DNA from 2 places in the Methylophilus sp. DMC18 genome. Region 2 is predicted to be linked to the other one. Evidence: riboswitches for the same ligand, from Rfam matches in the RefSeq annotation. Region 2 holds a riboswitch; the other holds the start of a gene.

Region 1 (10,001 bases), on a different contig from region 2:
CGCCATCACCGCCTCAGCCACTCCTATACCGCCAACCTGACGTTCCGCTTGCGCGTGGCCAGCCACTGCTGGCAACCGCTCCAAGCCATGATCCGGTAACCGAACAGCAAGCCCGGATGCAGGCACCGCAATGACAGGCGCCTGCATGCGTAACGCCCACTGCGCTTGCCACTGTTGCCGGTCTGACAGGCGTCTCACCACCCCATTCTGAGGCCATTCCTGCCAGACGATTCCTTGCATCCTGCACCACGCTTGCACCTGCCGGTCGATGGTGTAGGTGTGTTGATTCCCGGTTTCTTCATGGCTATACAGTCCGGCGATCCCGAATTTTGCATGCAGCCTCTGTAACAGCGTCAAGGGGTCGTGATGATAGACATGCAAATGCAATCCCAGCTGTTGCAAGGCATCTGCAAGGTCCTGCAAACAGTCGCGCACGAACATGGCCTGACTGAGGCTGGCATCCTCTGCCGACCACACTTGTGGAGCCCAGATAAAGAGCGGCAAAACCGGCCCAGCCTCACAGGCGGCAGACAGCGCGGCATGATCCGCGACACGTAAATCGCGCTTAAACCAGACCACATGCACATCACGCAGAGGCATGCTGGCCAATCCAGTCGCAAATATCTTGCAGCAATGGACTGTTGCCGCGCAGGGGTCTGGCCAGCTTGGCGACCATATCCACATGGTTGTAGTTGGCATAAGTCAGCAACTTGACCTCGCTGCCTTGCGCCTCAAGCGCACGCGCCAGATTGATCGAGTTTCTGGGCCAAACGGTTTGGTCTTTCAGGCCGGCAAGCAGTAGTAAAGGCGGATGTTGGCCGCTGACAAAACGGATAGGCTGTGATTGCCACTCCTGCTCAGCAGGTGCAAAAATCGCGCGTAACGTATCCGAGGTGAGCGGCAAAAAGTCATAAGGTCCGGCCAGGCCTATGGTGCCTTTAATCGCGGTGGGTGATAATCCTACAGCCGCCAGATAGGCAGCATTCAAGGTCAGCATGACGGCCAGATGTGCGCCCGCAGAATGCCCCATCAAGAAGACACGCGACGCATCGCCTTGATACTCGGCCACGTGTTGCTTGACCCATTGCAATGCCAGCGCGGGGTCTTGCATCAATTGCGGAAACTTAAGTTCGGGATAGAGCCTGTAATCGGCAATCACAACCAGCATGCCTTGCGACGTCAACGCCTCTGCCACAAACAGGTAATCTTGCTTGCTGCCAGACTCCCAGCTACCGCCATAAAAAAACAACACCACAGGGCGTGGTGTTGCAGCATGGTCACGTGGCTGATAAATATCCAGGCGCTGCCTGCTGTGCGGCCCAAAAGCGATATCGCGATGGATGCGCATACCTTTATCGGGAATCACCGCGTTTAACAAAGTGACTGGCCGACAGGCCGAAAGCAGCAGACCGGCCAAGCCAGTCAACCAGCTACGCCGCGTCAATTGAGGATTTTGCAGATTCATAGGCATTGATGACCATGCCCAAGATAGAAAATTCCCGCCGCAATAATGATCGCTATCGTTAATGGTTGGCAATATAGACGCGGTTACGGCCCTGCTGCTTGGCCGTGTACAAAGCAAAGTCTGCCATTTTCATCAGCTGCGTCAAGCCATCTTGCGTCCCCAGTTGCGCGGTAGACACTAACCCAAAAGAGGCCGTGTAATGAATTTGCTCTCCTTGCTCGCTCATCACACTGTGATCAATTTCTGAGCGCAAGCGCTCAATCACATGTGCCGCTTCATGCAGGTCCGTCATCGGCATCAGAATGCCAAACTCTTCGCCCCCCAGGCGCCCAACCATGTCGCTGGTGCGCAAGGCACTCACGCAGCGCAGGCAAAAATTCTGCAAAACCAGGTCGCCAGCATGATGTCCGTATTGGTCATTAATCTTTTTAAAAAAGTCGATGTCCACCATGGCAAATGAAAACGAGGAGCCGTAACGCTGATAGCGCCGGATTTCTGACTCCAACTCATGAATGAAGTGCCGCCGGTTGGCGATCCCGGTTAAAAAGTCAGTAAAGGCAAATTTGTCTGCTTCAAGATGCAAATGGTATATGCGGCCCCCAACAAAGAGGCCTACCAGCAAAAACAGGGTCACCAGCAGCGCTGCGTAAGTGATGCCTTGATGGGTGTGCCGCTCCATGCGCTTTTCACTTTCGGCCACATACTCGTTGGCGCGCAAGTCCGCATGCGCGAGGATGGCTTCGTTGAGTTTTGCCACCTTGGCAAAGCGCGCATTCCAGGCCGTCTCAATCAGGGTGCTTGCTTCGGTATACCGTCCCTCAGCCAATTGCTTGATTACCGAGGCTGTCATTTCGTCCAGCGCTTGAATATTCTGTTTGAGCAGCGGTAATGGCGCGCGATCTCCCGAATAATTACGTTCTATGCTGGCGATTTTTTGTTGGGCAGCGGCCTCATGCCCCTTAATCGCCGCCACGGTATTGATCAAATGCACGCTGTCTGCCTGAATCAGCGTGGCATAGAGCAAGTCACTTCGGATCTGATGCAGCTGAGACTCCAGCGCCTGCGCAGCGTTGGAAACCGTAAAAGACTGCTCATAGAAATTGCGAGTGGTCTGGTGCATCTCCCGCATACTGGAAAAATAAATCCAGAGGAACAGCAGCACACCGATCAGAACGATCATAAAACCGGCGACAAGGATATACAAGACTGCTTTTCTACGCCTGATACTCATATCATGTACGCCACCAAAGTCGCCAAAGAAAAGGTTATGTGCTGAGCAGGGCCGTGATAAACGCCCACTCTTTGGGATCGACCGGGGTAATAGACAAGCGGTTCCCTTTTTGCAAGACACGCATGGTGGCCAGGGCGGGCGTTTCCCGCATCTCTTTCAAACTCAGCAATCGCGTTTTGCGCACCAGCTTGACATCTACATTCACCCAGCGTGGACTTTCCGGTGTAGACTTGGGATCAAAATACTTGTGCCCTTGCACAAACTGAAAACGGTCGGGATAGGCCAAGGTGCTGACCTCGCAAATGCCGACGATGCCAGGCTCAGCACAATTGGAGTGATAAAACAACACGCCATCGCCCACCTTCATCTGGTCACGCATGAAGTTTCGCGCCTGATAATTGCGTATCCCATACCAGTCTACAGTTTGATTGGGGAATCCCGCCAAATCATCAATGGAGACATCCGAGGGTTCGGATTTCATTAACCAGTAACGCGCCATGCCTGAAAACCTTCTTTACACATCTAAATGCCAGTATCATAAACCAAGTTAGAGCACAGTTGAAAATCATGACAAAAAACGTTTTAGGCACTCTTCTGATCCCTTGCAGTATGCAACCAGTCACAGGCTTTATGCGTGATGGTTGTTGCAGTCACCACCCGGAAGATTTAGGTAAACATACCGTCTGCGCAGAAATGACAGATGAGTTTCTGGCGTTTTCGCAAGCGCAAGGCAATGACTTGTCCACCCCCAGACCAGACTATGCATTTCCCGGGCTCAAGGCTGGTGATCGGTGGTGCCTGTGTGCGAGAAGATGGCTGGAAGCCAGTGAAGCGGGTTATGCGCCGCCAGTGATTCTGGAGTCTTGCCACGAAAACTGCCTGGAAATCATTAGCCTGGCGGACTTGAAATACCATGCCTTAAGATAACAAGACAAAGGTGCGAGAGGGGATGTGCTAAGGGGTTACCTGAGCCGCTAATCCTGAACCAAAAAAGTTCAGGTGGTAACAGCCTAAGGTACATTAGGTTCGCACGCCAAGGGCGTCTTAAAAGACCGCCCAACTTAGTGCGATCGCACCGCACCTGATGAGCCGAAACCTATAACAAAGACTAGTTCAAGGAATTTTGGACTCAGGCAACGCCTTAGCACACCACTTTTATGATACGTCATTTAATACTAATGACGGTTAAAATTTTGTGAAATGAAGCGGATTACAATAATTTGTGCTGGCCGGACAAAACATCATCGATCTGCTGCTGCATGGTAGAAATGCGCTTTTTCACATCGCCCACATCAACCCCGCCGCTACGCGTATTCAACAACTCATGGGTAATGTTCAGCGCGGCCATGATCGCAATGCGCTCCACACTCACCATCTTGCCCACATCACGAATTTCGCGCATTTTACCATCAAGGTAACCCACCGCCTGCAATAAAATGTCGCGCTCTTCGTCGGTACAGGTCACGCTAAACGCGCGGCCCATGATCTCGATATCAATCGGCTGTTTGGCCATGACTAACGACCTTCCTCAGGCAATGCCGACAACAACCGCTCCAGCTGTACACTGGCTTGCGTCATGTTCAGCTTTAGAGATTGTGACTCCTGATGCAAACGCGTGACCTCCTGACGTAACTCCACGTTTTCGTCACGCAGCTGGCTGCACAAAGCAATCAGCTTCGTCACACGCTCTTCAAGACTTTTTAAATCGGCATCCATCAGCCCATTATCTTTTAAAAAAACGAGTGTGGTCAATAGCTAAGCGCATTTTTTCAAAGTAAATTAAGAATTTGAAGCCCCTCGCAAGACACCTTGCAACTGGTCAAAGTCACCGCTTTAGACTAGAATGCCGAACAGTTGTCAGGTGCCTGCGTCTGCGTTCTTGCAGACAAGGGTGAAACTGGGAAACAGGTGCGCGAACCTCGTTCGCAATGCCTGTGCTGCCCCCGCAACGGTAAGCAAGTGCGGGTCTATCCACACGCCACTGAGTAAAAACTTGGGAAGGCGATAGACCAAAACTTGCCAGCCCGGAGACCGGCCTTATAACTTAAATAAGCATGGAAATACCGCGGGGTGACGGTTTCAAAACGAATGACATTCTCAAGCTATTAAATGTCTCCATCAATGTCTTTGATGTTGAGCCTGTCTACCTTGCGTTTCCTTTTTACTTTTTGCATGCGGGGTCGCATGCATTATCGGAAACAATCATGAATAAAAAAATCATTTTGGGACTCATCGCCCTTTCTCCTACGCTTACTCAAGCGCAAGAAGTCTTTTCAAATAGTAGTAGTGAAATTGCTTCACTGTCTTTGGATGAAGTTACTGTAACGGCAGCCAGGGTTCCCGTTTCGACTAAAACAGCTACTGGAGATGTTACTGTCATTACTCACGATGAAATTGATCGTTTAAAAGGCAGTTCACTTCCTGACTTGCTCAGATTGCAACCGGGTTTACAAATTTCCACCAATGGAGGCATGGGAACCGCAAGCAATGTATTTTTACGTGGCACCAATGCGGAACAGGTTGTGATTTTAGTGGATGGCTTGCGCATTAATTCGGCAACATTGGGTACGACTGCGATTGAAAACCTGCCGCTTGCGTTGATAGATAGAATAGAAATTCTTCGTGGCCCAGCTTCCAGCCTGTATGGCGCAGATGCCATTGGCGGAGTTATTCAGATATTTACTCGGCGGGGGAAAACCGATCAAACAAGATTTTTTGGTAGCGTAGGCGCAGGTAGCTATGATACCTACACAGGTAGCGCAGGGTTTGGCAGCCGCTATCGTGCCTTGCAATTTGGGGGGCAAATAAACAGCTATGACACACGCGGCATATCTGCCAAGAAACACCCACCTCAAGCCATTGATCGCGATCGGGACGGCTATCGTAACTTGAGTGGAAGTGCCTATGCCGACTTAGAGTTCAGAGAAGGACACAGCCTGGGCGTCAACTTCATGGAATCTGATGGACGGAATGATTTTGACAATGCATATAACAACTACTCTACAACCAATCAGCAGGCCTATGGCGCAACGCTCAAAAATCAACTTACTGAACATTGGAACAGTACCTTAAAATATGGAATCGGTCGCGAGCGCTCGTTTAGCCTGAATAGCGCTACCAGTAATAGTAAATTCGACTCAAAGCAGACGCAGATCACATGGCAACACGATTACTCCCTAGCTGTTGGGACCTTAACATTTGCCTACGATAGACTCGAACAAGATGTAGATACTTTGTCAAATGGCATTCCAAGCATTAGCAGAACAAGAAATGATGACGGCTTTCTTGTGAGCTTTGTGGGAAACCGTGCTGCACACAGCACCCAGATGTCAGTGCGTGAAGACCATAACAGTCAATATGGCAACTACGTTACGGGCGGTTTTGGTTATGGTTATACATTTTCGCCAGAATGGAAAGTCACTGCTCAATATGGTTCTGCGTTTAGAGCACCTACATTTAACCAATTGTATTTCCCTAGCTTTGGTGATCCAACGCTCAAACCAGAAAAGTCTGATAACTTTGAAACGAGCCTGCGGTACCAAAACACCGCCATACAGGCCAAAATGACTGTATTTGAGAATCACATTCGCGACCTGATTCAGAACGTTGGGCCTGCAACCTCAGGATGTTCCTTTACAGGATTCTGCCCCGTCAATGCCGGTAAAGTTGTTATTCAAGGACTAACCATCGAGGGAGGTGCCATGCTGGACGATGAATGGCAACTCGCTGGAAACCTCACTATTCAGTCCCCAAGAAGCGATGATACAAATAAACTGCTGCCAAGAAGAAGTCAGCGCTATGGCAATTTGCAGTTGCTATATAAATCAGGCAATTGGAATGCTAGCACCGAACTCTCAGCATCATCAGCTCGTTACAACGACTCGGAAAATAATTTCAGATTAGGGGGCTACACTTTATTAAACGCTTCGCTTGGCTATCAGTTAGCTTCCCACTGGAAACTTCTCGCGCGGGCAAACAACCTTTTGAATAAAGATTATGTATTGGCAACCACCAAGAGCTCGTTTTCGCCCAACGCGCCTGATTACAACACCATGGGTACCAACGTCTTTATCAGCCTGAATTACGATATGAAGTAAACCGGGAACGGGGGATTTTGCCCAAGCCCGTGCGAATTGGGCTAAAATCCACGTCTTATAATTAACCTTAATTTTGGAGTCGTTGGCATGCCACGTAACCTTTCAACTCAGTCTCTGGCAATTGGCTTTCTCATTGCCTTGATGGTCATTATCACGCGTGGTCATCATTTTGCTTCGATTGATTTTTTACCGAGCGCTTCTTATGCAGCGTTTTTTATCGCGGGTTATTACCTGCGCTCAACACTGGTGTTTGTGGCCTTGCTGGGATTGTGTGCTGCGCTGGATATGGCAGCCATCACCTGGGGCGGTGTGAGTAATTTCTGCGTGACCCCTGCTTATGGCTTTTTGTTGCCGGCTTATGGCAGCATGTGGCTGGCTGGCCGTTGGGCTGCGTCGAACACCACCTGGCAATTAAGCAGCCTGTTCAAGCTGACAGGTGCGGTATTGGTGGGATCTGTGCTTGCTGAGCTGTTCTCCAGCGGTGGGTTTTACTTCTTTGGTGGCCGCTACGCCGAACCGACCCTGGTTGAGTTTGGCGCGCGTCTGGTCAAATACTTCCCGAAACAAATTGAAGCGATTGCATTTTGGGTTGTGGTTGCAGTGATTGCACATGTGGCATTTGGCCTGGCCAAGCGCTCCGTGCGCGAAAACGCTTAAGTATTACGCACCATGGAAACCAATGATCGCGACAGTCGCCACAAGGCGCGCATGATCCGCAAAAAAGCGGTCATTGACGAAAAAATCGAGCAGGCCAACCAAGAAAAAGGCCTGCTACTCATCCTCACAGGCAACGGCAAAGGCAAAAGCTCTTCTGCCTTTGGCATGGTGGCCCGCTCGCTGGGCCACGGCATGCGTGTTGGTGTCGCCCAATTTATCAAAGGCCGTTCAGATACGGGCGAAGAAGCCTTTTTTCGCCAGCACCCTGCTGTGACCTGGCATGTGCTGGGCGAAGGCTTTACCTGGAACACACAAGACCGCCAACGCGACACCGAAACCGCCATGCATGGCTGGCAGATTGTGGCCAGGATGCTGCAAGATCCGGCCATCCATCTGGTGGTGCTGGATGAGCTCACCTACACCTTCAAATATGGCTACCTTGATGAACAAATGGTGTTGGATGCCATCGCCAACCGCCCACCCATGCAGCACGTGGTCATCACTGGCCGCGGCGCTTCCGAGGCATTGAGAAACGCTGCCGATACGGTGTCTGAACTGATGGATGTCAAGCATGCCTGGCGTGCAGGCATCAAGGCCCAGGCCGGGATAGATCTGTAATGCTAGCAACGGCGGCAAGCTGCCGGGCCATGTTAATGGCGGCCCCGGCGTCTGGGCAAGGCAAAACCATAGCTACCGCGGCCTTGGCCCGGGCTTATAAAAACCGCGGCTTACGCGTGCAGGCGTTCAAATGCGGGCCGGACTTTATCGACGGCATGATTCTGCAAGTGGCAACTGGCAAGCCAGTGTATAACCTCGACCTTGGCATGTGTGGTGAAGCCGATGCACAACGGCTGCTGCACAAGGCCGCCCAAGACAATGACGTGATTCTGCTCGAAGGGGTGATGGGGCTGTATGATGGCAAGCCTTCATGCGCCGATATTGCCGAGCGCTTTGGCATCCCTGTCGCACTGGTGCTCAATGCCAAAGCCATGGCACAGACCTGTGCCGCGGTCGCCTATGGTTTGTATGGCTTTCGGCCCGCCCTGCAGCGCGCCGGAGTGATTGCCAACCAGGTCGGCAGCGAGGGTCATGCCAATATGATTAAAGAAGCACTCCCCACGGACATCCCCTGGCTGGGTGCCATGAAATATGACACGCAACTGAGCTTGCCAGAGCGCCATCTGGGCTTGCATCTTGCCCAGGAAATCACGGATATAGACCAGCGCATAGAAGCTGCTGCGCAATTACTGGGGCAAGACATGCCATTGCCGCCGAGCGTGCAGTTTGCCGCACCCGAACAGCAGGCGATAACACCATTATTGCAAGGCAAAACCATTGCCGTGGCTAAAGATGCTGCTTTCTGCTTTACCTATCAGGCCAATTTGGATCTGCTACAGACACTAGGCGCACAGATTGCATTTTTTTCACCCTTGCAAGATACGCAATTACCGGCTGCGGATGCTTACTGGCTGCCGGGTGGCTACCCGGAATTGCATCTGGAGCGACTGCTCCACAACCACAGCATGCGTGAAGGATTACGCGCAGCCGCCGAATCAGGCAAACCCATATTGGCCGAATGTGGCGGCATGCTGGCACTCGGTGAAACACTAAATGGACAACCCGCCTTCGGCCTGCTCCCCGGCAGCGCCGCGCTTCAGCCCAAATTGCAAGGCCTGGGGACGCAGCATGCAACCTTTTCAGCGGCTGACAACAGCGCAACTGGCGATGACGCGGCGATGATAGGCGCGCACACTTTTCACTATGCCCGCTTTGACACCGACTTGCCGGTCATTGCGCAAGGCAAAGGTAAATATGGCGCGGGCGAGCCAGTCTATCGGCACCAATCCATCACTGCCAGCTTTCTGCACTTTTACTTCCCATCCAATCCGGCGTTGGCCGCCCAGTTTTTCCTGTCATGAGTTTTGCTTACCCTGACGCCGATAAAGCGGCGATTTACAAAGTGATTGCCGAACGACGCGATATGCGGCATTTTTTACCCACGCCTATCGCCCCCGAGTTATTGCAGAAATTACTGCAAGCCGCCCATCACGCGCCCAGTGTCGGCCTGATGCAGCCATGGCGGTTTATCCGCATCAGCGATGTCGCATTGCGAAAAGCCATCCACACGCTGGTCGATGAAGAACGCAAACTCACGGCCCAGGCCATCGGCGAAGTTGAAGACACGGCACGCATGGCCGAATTCATGCGGCTCAAGGTGGAAGGCATTTTGGACTGTGGCGAGGTGCTGGTCGCCACCCTGTGCGACCAGCGTGAAAAACATATTTTTGGCCGTCGTACACTGCCGGAAATGGACCTGGCCTCGGTCAGCTGTGCGATTCAAAACTTGTGGCTGGCTGCACGTGCAGAAGGCATAGGCATGGGCTGGGTCAGCCTGTTTGACCCACACCAACTGGCGCAATTATTGAATCTGCCTGAGGGCGCCAAACCAGTCGCCATTTTATGCTTGGGCTATGTGAATACGTTTTACAAATCGCCCATGCTGGTGGAAGAAGGCTGGACGACAGAAAAACCGCTCGCTGACATGCTGATG
Region 2 (10,001 bases):
GGACGAACCTGTGCTGGTGACCGAGCTGACACCGGAATGGCAGCATGCGTTTAACCTGGCCTATCACCAACTCAAGAGTAGCCGCGTCAAGCTGCTGCTAGCGACCTATTTTGGCCCGCTGGCGGATAACCAATACCTGGCAGCCAACCTGCCGGTCGCCGGTTTGCATATAGACGCCATCAATGCCCGCCATGAAATTGTGCCGTTGCTGGCAATGTTGCCTGCACACAAGGTGCTGTCGCTGGGCGTGATCAATGGCCGCAATATCTGGAAAACTGATTTGAATGCGACACTGGACTGGCTGGCGCCGATTGCCGAGCGGCTGGGGGACCGTTTGTGGCTGGCGCCTTCTTGTTCGCTGTTGCATGTGCCGGTGGACCTCGACAGCGAGCTTAAACTGGATAGCGAAATCAAGTCATGGCTGGCATTTGCCAAGCAAAAGCTAGAAGAGCTGCAGGTGCTGGCCACGGCCTTAAATCATGGCCGTGAGGCGGTGAAAGTGGCTTTGGCCGTCAATCAGGTGGCGATTGAGGCGCGTCGACTATCCAAGCGTGTGCACAATCCGGCCGTGAAGGCCATGCTGCAAACATTGACGCCGCAACTGGGGCAGCGCCAGAACGTTTATACGCAGCGCGCTGCCAAACAGGCCGCTTTGTTCAACCTGCCCAAATTCCCCACCACGACCATCGGTTCGTTCCCGCAGACGGCAGAAATCCGTCAGGCGCGTCGCCAGTTCAAGGCCGGGGAGTTGGATCAGGCGAGTTATCAGGCCGTGATGAAAGCCGAAATTGCGCGTAGTGTGCGTGAGCAGGAAGCGCTGGGGCTAGATGTGCTGGTGCATGGCGAGGCGGAGCGCAACGACATGGTGGAGTATTTTGGCGAGCAACTGGAGGGCTATGCCTTCAGCCAGTTTGGCTGGGTGCAGTCCTACGGCTCCCGTTGCGTCAAGCCGCCTATCCTGTTCGGTGATATAAGCCGCCCTCGGGCGATGACGGTGGACTGGATTGAATACGCGCAATCACTGACCAGCAAGCCGATGAAAGGCATGCTGACCGGCCCGGTGACCATGTTGAACTGGTCGTTTGTGCGCGATGATCAGCCACGTGAAGTGTCTTGCTACCAGTTAGCGCTGGCCATACGCCAGGAGGTGCTGGACCTGGAAAAAGCCGGTATCCGCATCATCCAGATTGACGAGGCGGCCTTGCGTGAGGGCTTGCCCCTGCGCAAATCTGACTGGAAAAAGTATCTGCAATGGGCGGTGGCGTCGTTCCGTATCACAGCGAATGGGGTGGCCGATGAAACGCAGATCCATACCCATATGTGTTACTCGGAATTCAATGACATTATTGCCGAGATTGCCGACATGGATGCCGACGTCATCACCATAGAAACCTCGCGCTCGGACATGGAGCTGCTGGATGCGTTTGATGACTTTAACTACCCGAATGAAATTGGGCCCGGTGTTTACGATATTCACTCGCCGAATATTCCAGAACCTGACCGTATGGTCGCCTTGATGCAAAAAGCGGCGGCGCGCATCCCGGCCGAACGTTTGTGGGTGAACCCGGATTGTGGCTTGAAAACCCGCCAATGGGCAGAAGTGATCCCGGCCTTGCGCAATATGGTGTCGGCGGCCCAGCAGTTGCGTGCACAGGCTGCACTTTAAGCCAGCGTACTAAAATCACTTACACACTCACTTACAGGGCCCGCATAGAGGGCCCTTTTTTATCACGCGAGGAGGCGGTAAACAATTATTTTTTATTGATAATGATTTTCATTTGTATTTTTTCTTGCCTGCCGCTAAGATATGGTTTTTATTGATTGTCTTTCACGCAGTGCATCTTCATCCTGAACATTCCAAACTCGTGGTTGCCTTGGTCTATCACTACGACGAATTGGTGAGCTATGTCAGACGCCGTTTTGGAGACCAGCATTTCGCCAGGGATGTGGTGCATGATGTCTGCCTGGAGATCATGGAGCGGCCGCCGCAACTGGCGGTGCAAACGCCGATGGCGTTTTTGCGCAAGCTGTCGCGTCACCGCGCGATTGACCGCTACCGGCAGTATCAGACGCAACAATCCCACCTCAATCACTTGCAGCAGACAGCAGAGCACGCGCACCAGATCGATGGCGAACGCGTCATGCATTTTGTACAACGTCTTGAGGCTTTGAAGCGCATCATAGAAGCGCTGCCAGCCCGGCAACGGCAAGTGTTTTTGCTGCATCGTCTGCACGACATGCCGCAGCAGGAGATTGCCGATGCGCTGGGTATTTCACGCAATATGGTGACGCAACATTTTAACAAGGCCATGGGCAGCATCCAGCGGCAGTGGGCGGGGCTATGAAAGCATCTGACCACACATTGAGTGCGCCCAACCAGCCTGCTGACCATCAAGATCCGCTGGCGCCATACGCTGACGCCTTGCGCGCGCACTTTCCCTCCAGGGAGGCCTTGCTGCAGGAAGCCATGCAGCAAACCCGGCAACGGCGTCGAATAAAACAGGCGTTGGCAACCACCGCTTGCGGCCTGTTGGCGGCCGTGGTCTGCTATGACCCGGTGTTGTCCAGCCAGCGCCTGCAAACGGCAATTGGTCAGTCTGCCCACTTCCAGTTACCGGATGGCTCTGCTGTCAGTCTCAATACCAATACCGTTCTGGTGGCCGAGCAACATCTGCGTTCGCGGCAATTAACGCTGGTACAAGGCGAAGCACTGTTTAAGGTGAAACACGCCTGGCAACCATTTACCGTGGATGCCAACCAGGTGAAGATTCGCGATATTGGTACCGTGTTCAACGTCCGCAATACCGCGGAGGGGGCCATGGTCACGGTGGTGGAGGGCAGTGTAGACGTGATCACTGCGCAGGCACAGCGTCGGCTGACTAAAAATCTCTCGGTGACCACCCGCGGCGCAGCCATTTCTGAAAACCGGTGCACCAGTGCCGAGGCGGCTACCGCCTGGCAGCACGGGCGATTGATTTTTGATGGGCTGCCACTGCGTGACGTGGTGGCCGAATTGCAGCGCTATCACGCTGGTCAGATCACACTCGCGGATGCCCGGGTGGGGCAATACCGCCTGTCCGGCGAATACGATATCAATGGCATCGCATCCTTGCTGGCCGTGTTGCCCGAGATTTTGCCCGTGCGTGTGGAAAAACAGGCAGAGGCTGGCGTGGTGATCCGGCAGCGTTAATCGGTGCGGTTTAGCCGGATTCGCCGGTTCGATCACGCTGAGTCAGAATCATCCGTAAAAAATTTTCTAAAGGACATCAACATTGGCGAAGGCTGGCACGACATACCCATGTCATTCATTATTTATTCAATGGGAAGAAGATGTCATTTACTCGCAACTCTGCCTTGTTCGCCGCTTTGCTGTCCAGCCTGTCTGTGCATGCCGTCGAGCTTGATATGCCCGCACAACCGCTAGACAAGGCGTTGAAGGCCCTGGCCCACCAGACCGGGGAAAGCATTATTTTTTCAACGGAACTCACCGAGCACAAACAGGCGCCTGCGCTCAAGGGTGACTTGAGTGTGCGGCAAGCGCTGGAAAAGCTGCTGGCAGGCAGCGGGCTGGTGTTAAAAACTACTGCCGCTGGCTATACGCTGACCAAAGCCGCTCCCGCGCCACATACACATAGTGAGCCACAAGACCTGCCAGAGGTCAGCGTGTCTGGGCAAACTGTACAAGAACCCGCCAATGGGCCAGTCAAAGGCTATGTTGCCAAGCGTAGCGTGACGGCGACCAAAACAGATACTGCCTTGATCGAAACGCCGCAATCGCTTTCTGTTGTGACACGTGACCAGATGAATGCGCAGGGTGTGCAATCGGTAGGCGATGCCTTGCGCTATACCGCGGGTGTGCAGTCCGAAGCAAACGGGCCAGACCCGCGCGCCGACAATATTGGTATCCGTGGCTTTAGCCTGGGCCGGGACCAGTTCCGCGATGGTTTGCGTAATTACGCATTTAATAACCAGGGCGGTACGGTGGTTGAGGCTTATGGCCTTGAGCGCATTGATTTATTGCGCGGCCCTTCCTCCATTGTGTATGGCCAGGGCGCGCCGGGTGGGCTGGTTAACCTGGTCAGCAAACGGCCTACGGATAAACCACTGCATGAGCTGGGGTTGACCTTGGGCCAGTATGACCGGCAACAGGTGCGTGGCGATGTCAGCCAATGGCTGGATGATGAGGGCGTGTGGTCTTACCGCCTGGTGGGCTTGGTGCAAAAAAGCGATACGCAGATCGACCGTGTCACTGACGACCGCGTCTATCTGGCGCCTTCATTGACTTGGCGACCTTCGGACGCGACCCAGCTGACCTTGCTGACCGACTACCAGAAAAATGACCGTGGCCAGGGCTACCAGGCATTGCCGCGGGTCGGCACACTGGTGAGTAGCCCCTTTGGCAAAATTTCCACCAGCCGGTATGTGGGTGAGCCAGGCCTGGATAAATACGTGCAGGAACGATATTCGGTGGGCTACCAGTTTGAACATGCGTTTAATGAGCACTTGACCCTGCGTCAGAACCTGCGCTACCAGCAACTGCGCACCGATGCCATTTCAACCTATTTGGTGAGCTTGCGCGCAGACCAGCGCAGCATCAACCGGGCCGCGATGGGCACCGATGAAAATGTCGACAATGTGGTGGTGGATACGCATCTGCAAGGGCACTGGACGCACGGCATGTTTGAGCATACGGTTCTGGCGGGGATAGACAGCCAGCGCCTGGATAACCATGTGCTGCGTACATCAGGGACGGCGAGTCCGCTGGATCTGTATACGCCGGTATATGGGGTAACACCGGTGAACCTGGTGCTGTCAGCCAATTTGAAGCAACAGCAACGCCAAACCGGGATTTACTTGCAGGACCAAGTAAAAATTGACCGCCAATGGGTGGCAACACTGGGAGTTCGTCAGGACCACACCCGGATGCAAACAGATAATGTGCTGAGCCCAGCAGCTTCCTCGTCGCAACGCGATCAGGCAGAAACCTGGCGCGGTGGCCTGGTTTACCTGGCGGAAAATGGCCTGGCGCCTTATGCCAGTTACACGGAGTCGTTTTTACCGGTGATTGGCACCATGTTTGATGGCAAGGCCTTCGCCCCTGAAACCGGCAAACAATATGAACTGGGCATCCGCTACCAGCCGAAAGACAGTCAGACGCTATTAAGTGCTGCCATCTTTGATTTGCGCCGTCAGAACGTGACCACGACTGACCTGCAGCATCCTTTGTTTAATCTGCAGAATGGGGAAGTGCGTACTCGCGGCCTGGAGCTTGAGGCCAAAACCCAGTGGGACGCCTGGTCGCTGATTGGTAGTTATACTTATATGCTGCCTGAAATCACGCGCAGTAATAATAGTTTGCAGGGTGTGGCCTTCCAGGGCAAAGATCCTAACCATGTGCCGCACCATACCGCCGCATTATGGACCGATTACCGCTTGCCTGGGCAATGGCTGCCAGGCCTGGTGGTCGGCGGCGGCGTGCGTTACACCGGTAGCCGTTTCGGTAACGATGCAAACACCTTCAAGCTGCCGTCTTATACCCTGGTAGACTTGGCGGTCCGGTATGATTTGTCCCAGCTGGGCACAGGCTGGAAAGGCTGGCAATTTGCACTCAATGCCAGTAATTTGTTTGATAAGGAGTATGTGGCCAATTGTGCATACAGTGGCGACGGTTGCAAATGGGGCTACCGCCGTAATGTCATGGCCAATTTAAATTTCCAATGGTAACGAGAAACGCACTTGTAGTTTGGCATCGCTGGGTAGGCCTGGCGATGGCCGCTTTTTTGGTCATTGCCGGCTTCACCGGCGCCATCATCACTTTTCAGGATGAACTGGATGAGTGGTTGAATCCGCACCTGTTTCAACCTGCATGGCAAGCGGGTCTGCCCATGCTGGACCCGTATCAGCTGCAAGCGCGGGCGCAGAACCAGGCCCCGGCCAATACCCGTGTCGATGAATTGCAATTCAAATTGCCGCAAAGCGCTCAGGCTGACCACCATGGCGAGGCGGTCCAATTCCGCCTGACGCCGGTCGAGCCGCAAGCCAGTCTCCCTGCCGATCAGCTCTTTATCGACCCGCAATCCGGCCAGGTGCTCGGGTCACGCTTATCGACAGCTGGGCCTTTCCAGCGCGAGACGCTGTTGCCATTTTTGTACAAACTGCATTATTCGCTGGCCTTGCCCGGTGTCAGCGGCCGCCTCATCATGGGCATTGTCGCCGTGCTGTGGACGCTGGATACCTTTGTGGCGTTTTTTCTCACCTTGCCCAGACGGCAGCCACAATCCAAAAGCAGTTACTGGCAACGCTGGAAACCGGCCTGGCTGGTCAAATGGCAAGCTTCGACCACGCGTATCAACTTTGACCTGCATCGTGCGGTCGGGCTCTGGCTGTGCAGCGTATTGCTGATCTTCGCCTGGTCCAGCGTCATGTTCAATCTGCGCGAGCAAGTTTATCTGCCGATCATGACCAAGCTGATGCCATTTGATCTGTCTTGGCGCAGCATCCCCAAACTGCAACAACCGTTGACCAGCCTGCCCATGTCCTGGCCGCAAGCTCACCAGTTGGCGCAGCAAGCCATGCAAGGCTTTGCGCAAAGCCATCACCTCCAGGTCGATTACGAAGACCGCTTGCGCCTGGACCGCGAGCGCGGGGTATACCAGTATTTTGTGCATAGCTCGGCCGATTTACGGCAAGACCGTGGCAATACCGCCATTGCCATTGATGCCTATACCGGTGAAATCAAAGGCCACTGGCTGCCCACCCAGGACCAGGCAGGCAATACTTTCAGCAATTGGATAGGGGCCTTACACATGGCGCAAGTGTTCGGCTTGCCTTACCGTATATTTGTCTGTGTGACCGGGCTCTCGCTGGTGATGATTACCGTCACAGGCGTGCTGATCTGGAGTAGAAAGCGCCAATCGAGCAAGGTGGTAGAAACACTGCAACGCAAAAAATGGCACCGTTCGGGTGTCTGAAAAAATATATTCTGGTAAAACAATCACTTAGTTATGGATAACAATATATTGTGTTTTTGTGTGTTGAAAATGCGTATATATTGATTTATAGTCTCGTCCATACGGTATACGGGCACTGATCAGTGCCTGTCTTTAAAAGGGAATCTGGTGCGTGATGGTGTCTGCCATGATCAAGCCAGAGCTGCCCCCGCAACTGTAATCAGCGAGTTGTTTGCTGCTTTGCTCGCCACTGAAGCGATTCGGGAAGGCCAAGGCAAACAATCATGACCTGAGAGCCAGGAGACCTGCCGTGATTTTTTCTTGTTAACGTTTGAGGCGGGGTGTCCTCGGCAGATGCAATGAGTCTTTACTGATTGCATGTCTGGTCTTTGAACGGGTGCAGGTTTTTTCTTGAATAGCTCGGCAACGGGCACGCTTTTGCCAGAAAAAATGCGCCCGCAGCCAGTGCCGTGTCCCTTCCGCCGCCAGCACTGGGAGCCACCATGACACAATACGAATCCATGCAAGCCACGAAGCGTGATGGCCGCAAGGAACCGATTAACCTCGACAAGATTCATCGCGTCATTGATTGGGCCGCACAAGGGCTTAACAATGTGTCTGTGTCTCAGGTGGAGCTCCGTTCACATATCCAGTTTTATGATGGCATCCGCACGGATGATATCCATGAGACCATCATCAAGTCCGCCGCTGACTTGATCTCGGAAGAAACCCCGGATTATCAGTACCTGGCCGCGCGCCTGAATATTTTTCACCTGCGCAAAATTGCTTATGGCCAGTTTGAGCCACCGCATTTGTTTGACCATGTGACCAACCTGACCGCGCTGGGCAAATACGATCCGCACCTGCTCAAGGATTACAGCCGCGAAGAGTTTGATACGCTGAATGGCTATCTGGACCACTGGCGCGACATGAATTTCTCTTATGCCGCCGTGAAGCAGCTTGAGGGCAAATACCTGGTACAAAACCGCGTCACCAAAAAGATCTACGAGAGCCCGCAGTTCCTTTACATTCTGGTGGCGATGAGCTTATTTGCTAACTACAAGGGCCAGGCGCGTCTCGATTACATCAAGCGTTTTTATGATGCGGTGTCTACCTTCAAGATCTCGCTACCAACGCCGATTATGTCTGGCGTGCGGACGCCGACACGCCAGTTCAGCTCTTGCGTGCTGATTGAGTGTGACGACAGTCTGGACAGCATCAACGCGACTTCCAGCGCGATTGTGAAGTATGTGTCGCAGCGCGCCGGTATCGGCGTCAACGCGGGCCGTATCCGTGCGCTGGGCAGTGAAATCCGTGGTGGTGAAGCACAGCACACCGGCTGCCTGCCGTTCTATAAACTGTTCCAGTCTGCGGTCAAATCCTGCTCACAGGGCGGGGTACGCGGTGGGGCGGCGACGTTGTTCTATCCGTTATGGCACCTTGAGGTTGAATCCCTGCTGGTACTCAAAAACAACCGCGGTGTGGAAGAAAACCGCGTGCGCCACCTCGACTACGGCGTGCAGATCAACCGCCTCATGTACCAGCGCCTGATCAAAGGTGAACAGATCACCTTGTTTTCGCCGCATGATGTGCCCGGCCTGTATGACGCGTTTTTTGCCGACCAGGATACCTTTGAGCGCCTGTACACCCAATACGAAGCCGATGACAGCATCCGCAAGCGCAGCTTGCCTGCCGTAGACTTGTTCTCGCTCATGATGCAAGAGCGCGCCGGTACCGGCCGTATCTACATCCAGAACGTGGACCATTGCAACACACATAGCCCGTTTGATCCGGCCGTTGCGCCGGTGCGCCAGTCCAACCTGTGTATGGAAATCGCACTGCCGACCAAGCCACTCAATGACATCAACGACACCGAAGGCGAAATTGCGCTGTGTACCTTGTCTGCATTTAACCTGGGCGCGCTGGAATCCCTGGACGAGCTCGAAGGCCTGGCCGACCTCGTGGTTCGTGCATTAGATGCCTTGCTCGAATACCAGGATTACCCAGTCAAAGCCGCGCTCAACGCCACCAATAAGCGCCGTTCATTGGGCGTGGGCGTGATCAACTACGCTTATTATTTGGCCAAAAACGGCACCAGCTATACCGATGACGCCGCACTGGGCCTGACCCACCGTACCTTTGAGGCGATTCAGTACTATCTGTTGAAAGCCTCGGTGCAACTGTCTCGCGAGTTTGGCGCGTGTGGTGCGTTTAATGAGACCACTTATGCCAAAGGCATTTTGCCGATTGATACCTACAAAAAAGACCTGGATGCCGTGTGCAACGAGCCGCTGCGTCTGGATTGGGAAAGCCTGCGCAAGGAAATCCAGAAAGATGGCTTGCGCAATTCCACGCTGACGGCGCTGATGCCTTCCGAGACTTCCAGCCAGATTGCCAATGCCACCAACGGCATTGAGCCACCGCGTGGCCTGGTCTCGGTCAAGCAATCCAAAGACGGCATCTTGCGCCAAGTGGTGCCTGAGATTGACCGCCTGCGTAACCAGTACCAGTTATTGTGGCGCATCCCCAGCAATGACGGCTACCTCAAGCTGGTGGGCGTGATGCAGAAGTTTGTCGATCAATCGATCTCAGCTAACACCAACTACGACCCAACCCGTTTTGAAGGCGGCCGTGTGCCAATGAAGCAACTGCTGAAAGATCTGCTGCAAGCTTACAAACTTGGCGTTAAAACGCTGTACTACCACAACACCCGCGATGGTGCGAGCGAGGGCGGTACGGAAGCCGAGGATGATGGATGTGCCAGCGGCGCCTGCAAAATTTAAATAAGCATTGACTCAGTGGCTGCGCGGGCAAATTGCTGCGTTGTGCGGTGCGCGAAATCCTCTTGTACTCTCGTGTACATTCCGGTTTTTGTGCTCCGTACGCCTTGCACTTTATCCCGCTCGCTCACTGATTCAACGCTTATTGCAGTGGGGTAATAAGTACAATTTAAAAACAGTTTGAGCATTAAACTTAAACATTAGGAACACAGATGGCCTACAGCATCTTCACCAAAACCGATAACGATCAACTCAAAGAACCTATGTTCTT

The links. A riboswitch is a leader RNA that binds a small molecule or an ion and turns the genes downstream of it on or off. The one in region 2 is predicted to bind cobalamin.
Region 1: linked by a shared signal. The riboswitch ahead of ACT53G_RS07490 (TonB-dependent receptor domain-containing protein) and the one ahead of nrdA (class 1a ribonucleoside-diphosphate reductase subunit alpha) in region 2 are both predicted to bind cobalamin.

The regions. Positions count from the first base shown of each region.
Region 1 is NZ_JBQUZE010000003.1:121,320-131,320, reverse strand. Features, by position in the region: gene ACT53G_RS07525 (FAD-binding domain-containing protein) at 1-600, opposite strand, end outside; gene ACT53G_RS07520 (alpha/beta hydrolase) at 587-1,465, opposite strand; gene ACT53G_RS07515 (GGDEF domain-containing protein) at 1,524-2,696, opposite strand; gene ACT53G_RS07510 (EVE domain-containing protein) at 2,731-3,195, opposite strand; gene ACT53G_RS07505 (DUF2237 family protein) at 3,264-3,623, shown strand; gene ACT53G_RS07500 (cell division protein ZapA) at 3,907-4,209, opposite strand; gene ACT53G_RS07495 (hypothetical protein) at 4,212-4,448, opposite strand; cobalamin riboswitch at 4,539-4,750, shown strand; gene ACT53G_RS07490 (TonB-dependent receptor domain-containing protein) at 4,751-6,793, shown strand; gene ACT53G_RS07485 (hypothetical protein) at 6,881-7,450, shown strand; gene cobO (cob(I)yrinic acid a,c-diamide adenosyltransferase) at 7,463-8,068, shown strand; gene ACT53G_RS07475 (cobyrinate a,c-diamide synthase) at 8,068-9,369, shown strand; gene bluB (5,6-dimethylbenzimidazole synthase) at 9,366-10,001, shown strand, end outside.
Region 2 is NZ_JBQUZE010000001.1:239,863-249,863, forward strand. Features, by position in the region: gene metE (5-methyltetrahydropteroyltriglutamate--homocysteine S-methyltransferase) at 1-1,666, shown strand, start outside; gene ACT53G_RS01150 (RNA polymerase sigma factor) at 1,818-2,345, shown strand; gene ACT53G_RS01155 (FecR family protein) at 2,342-3,190, shown strand; gene ACT53G_RS01160 (TonB-dependent siderophore receptor) at 3,331-5,724, shown strand; gene ACT53G_RS01165 (PepSY-associated TM helix domain-containing protein) at 5,718-6,971, shown strand; cobalamin riboswitch at 7,057-7,277, shown strand; gene nrdA (class 1a ribonucleoside-diphosphate reductase subunit alpha) at 7,454-9,733, shown strand; gene nrdB (class Ia ribonucleoside-diphosphate reductase subunit beta) at 9,943-10,001, shown strand, end outside.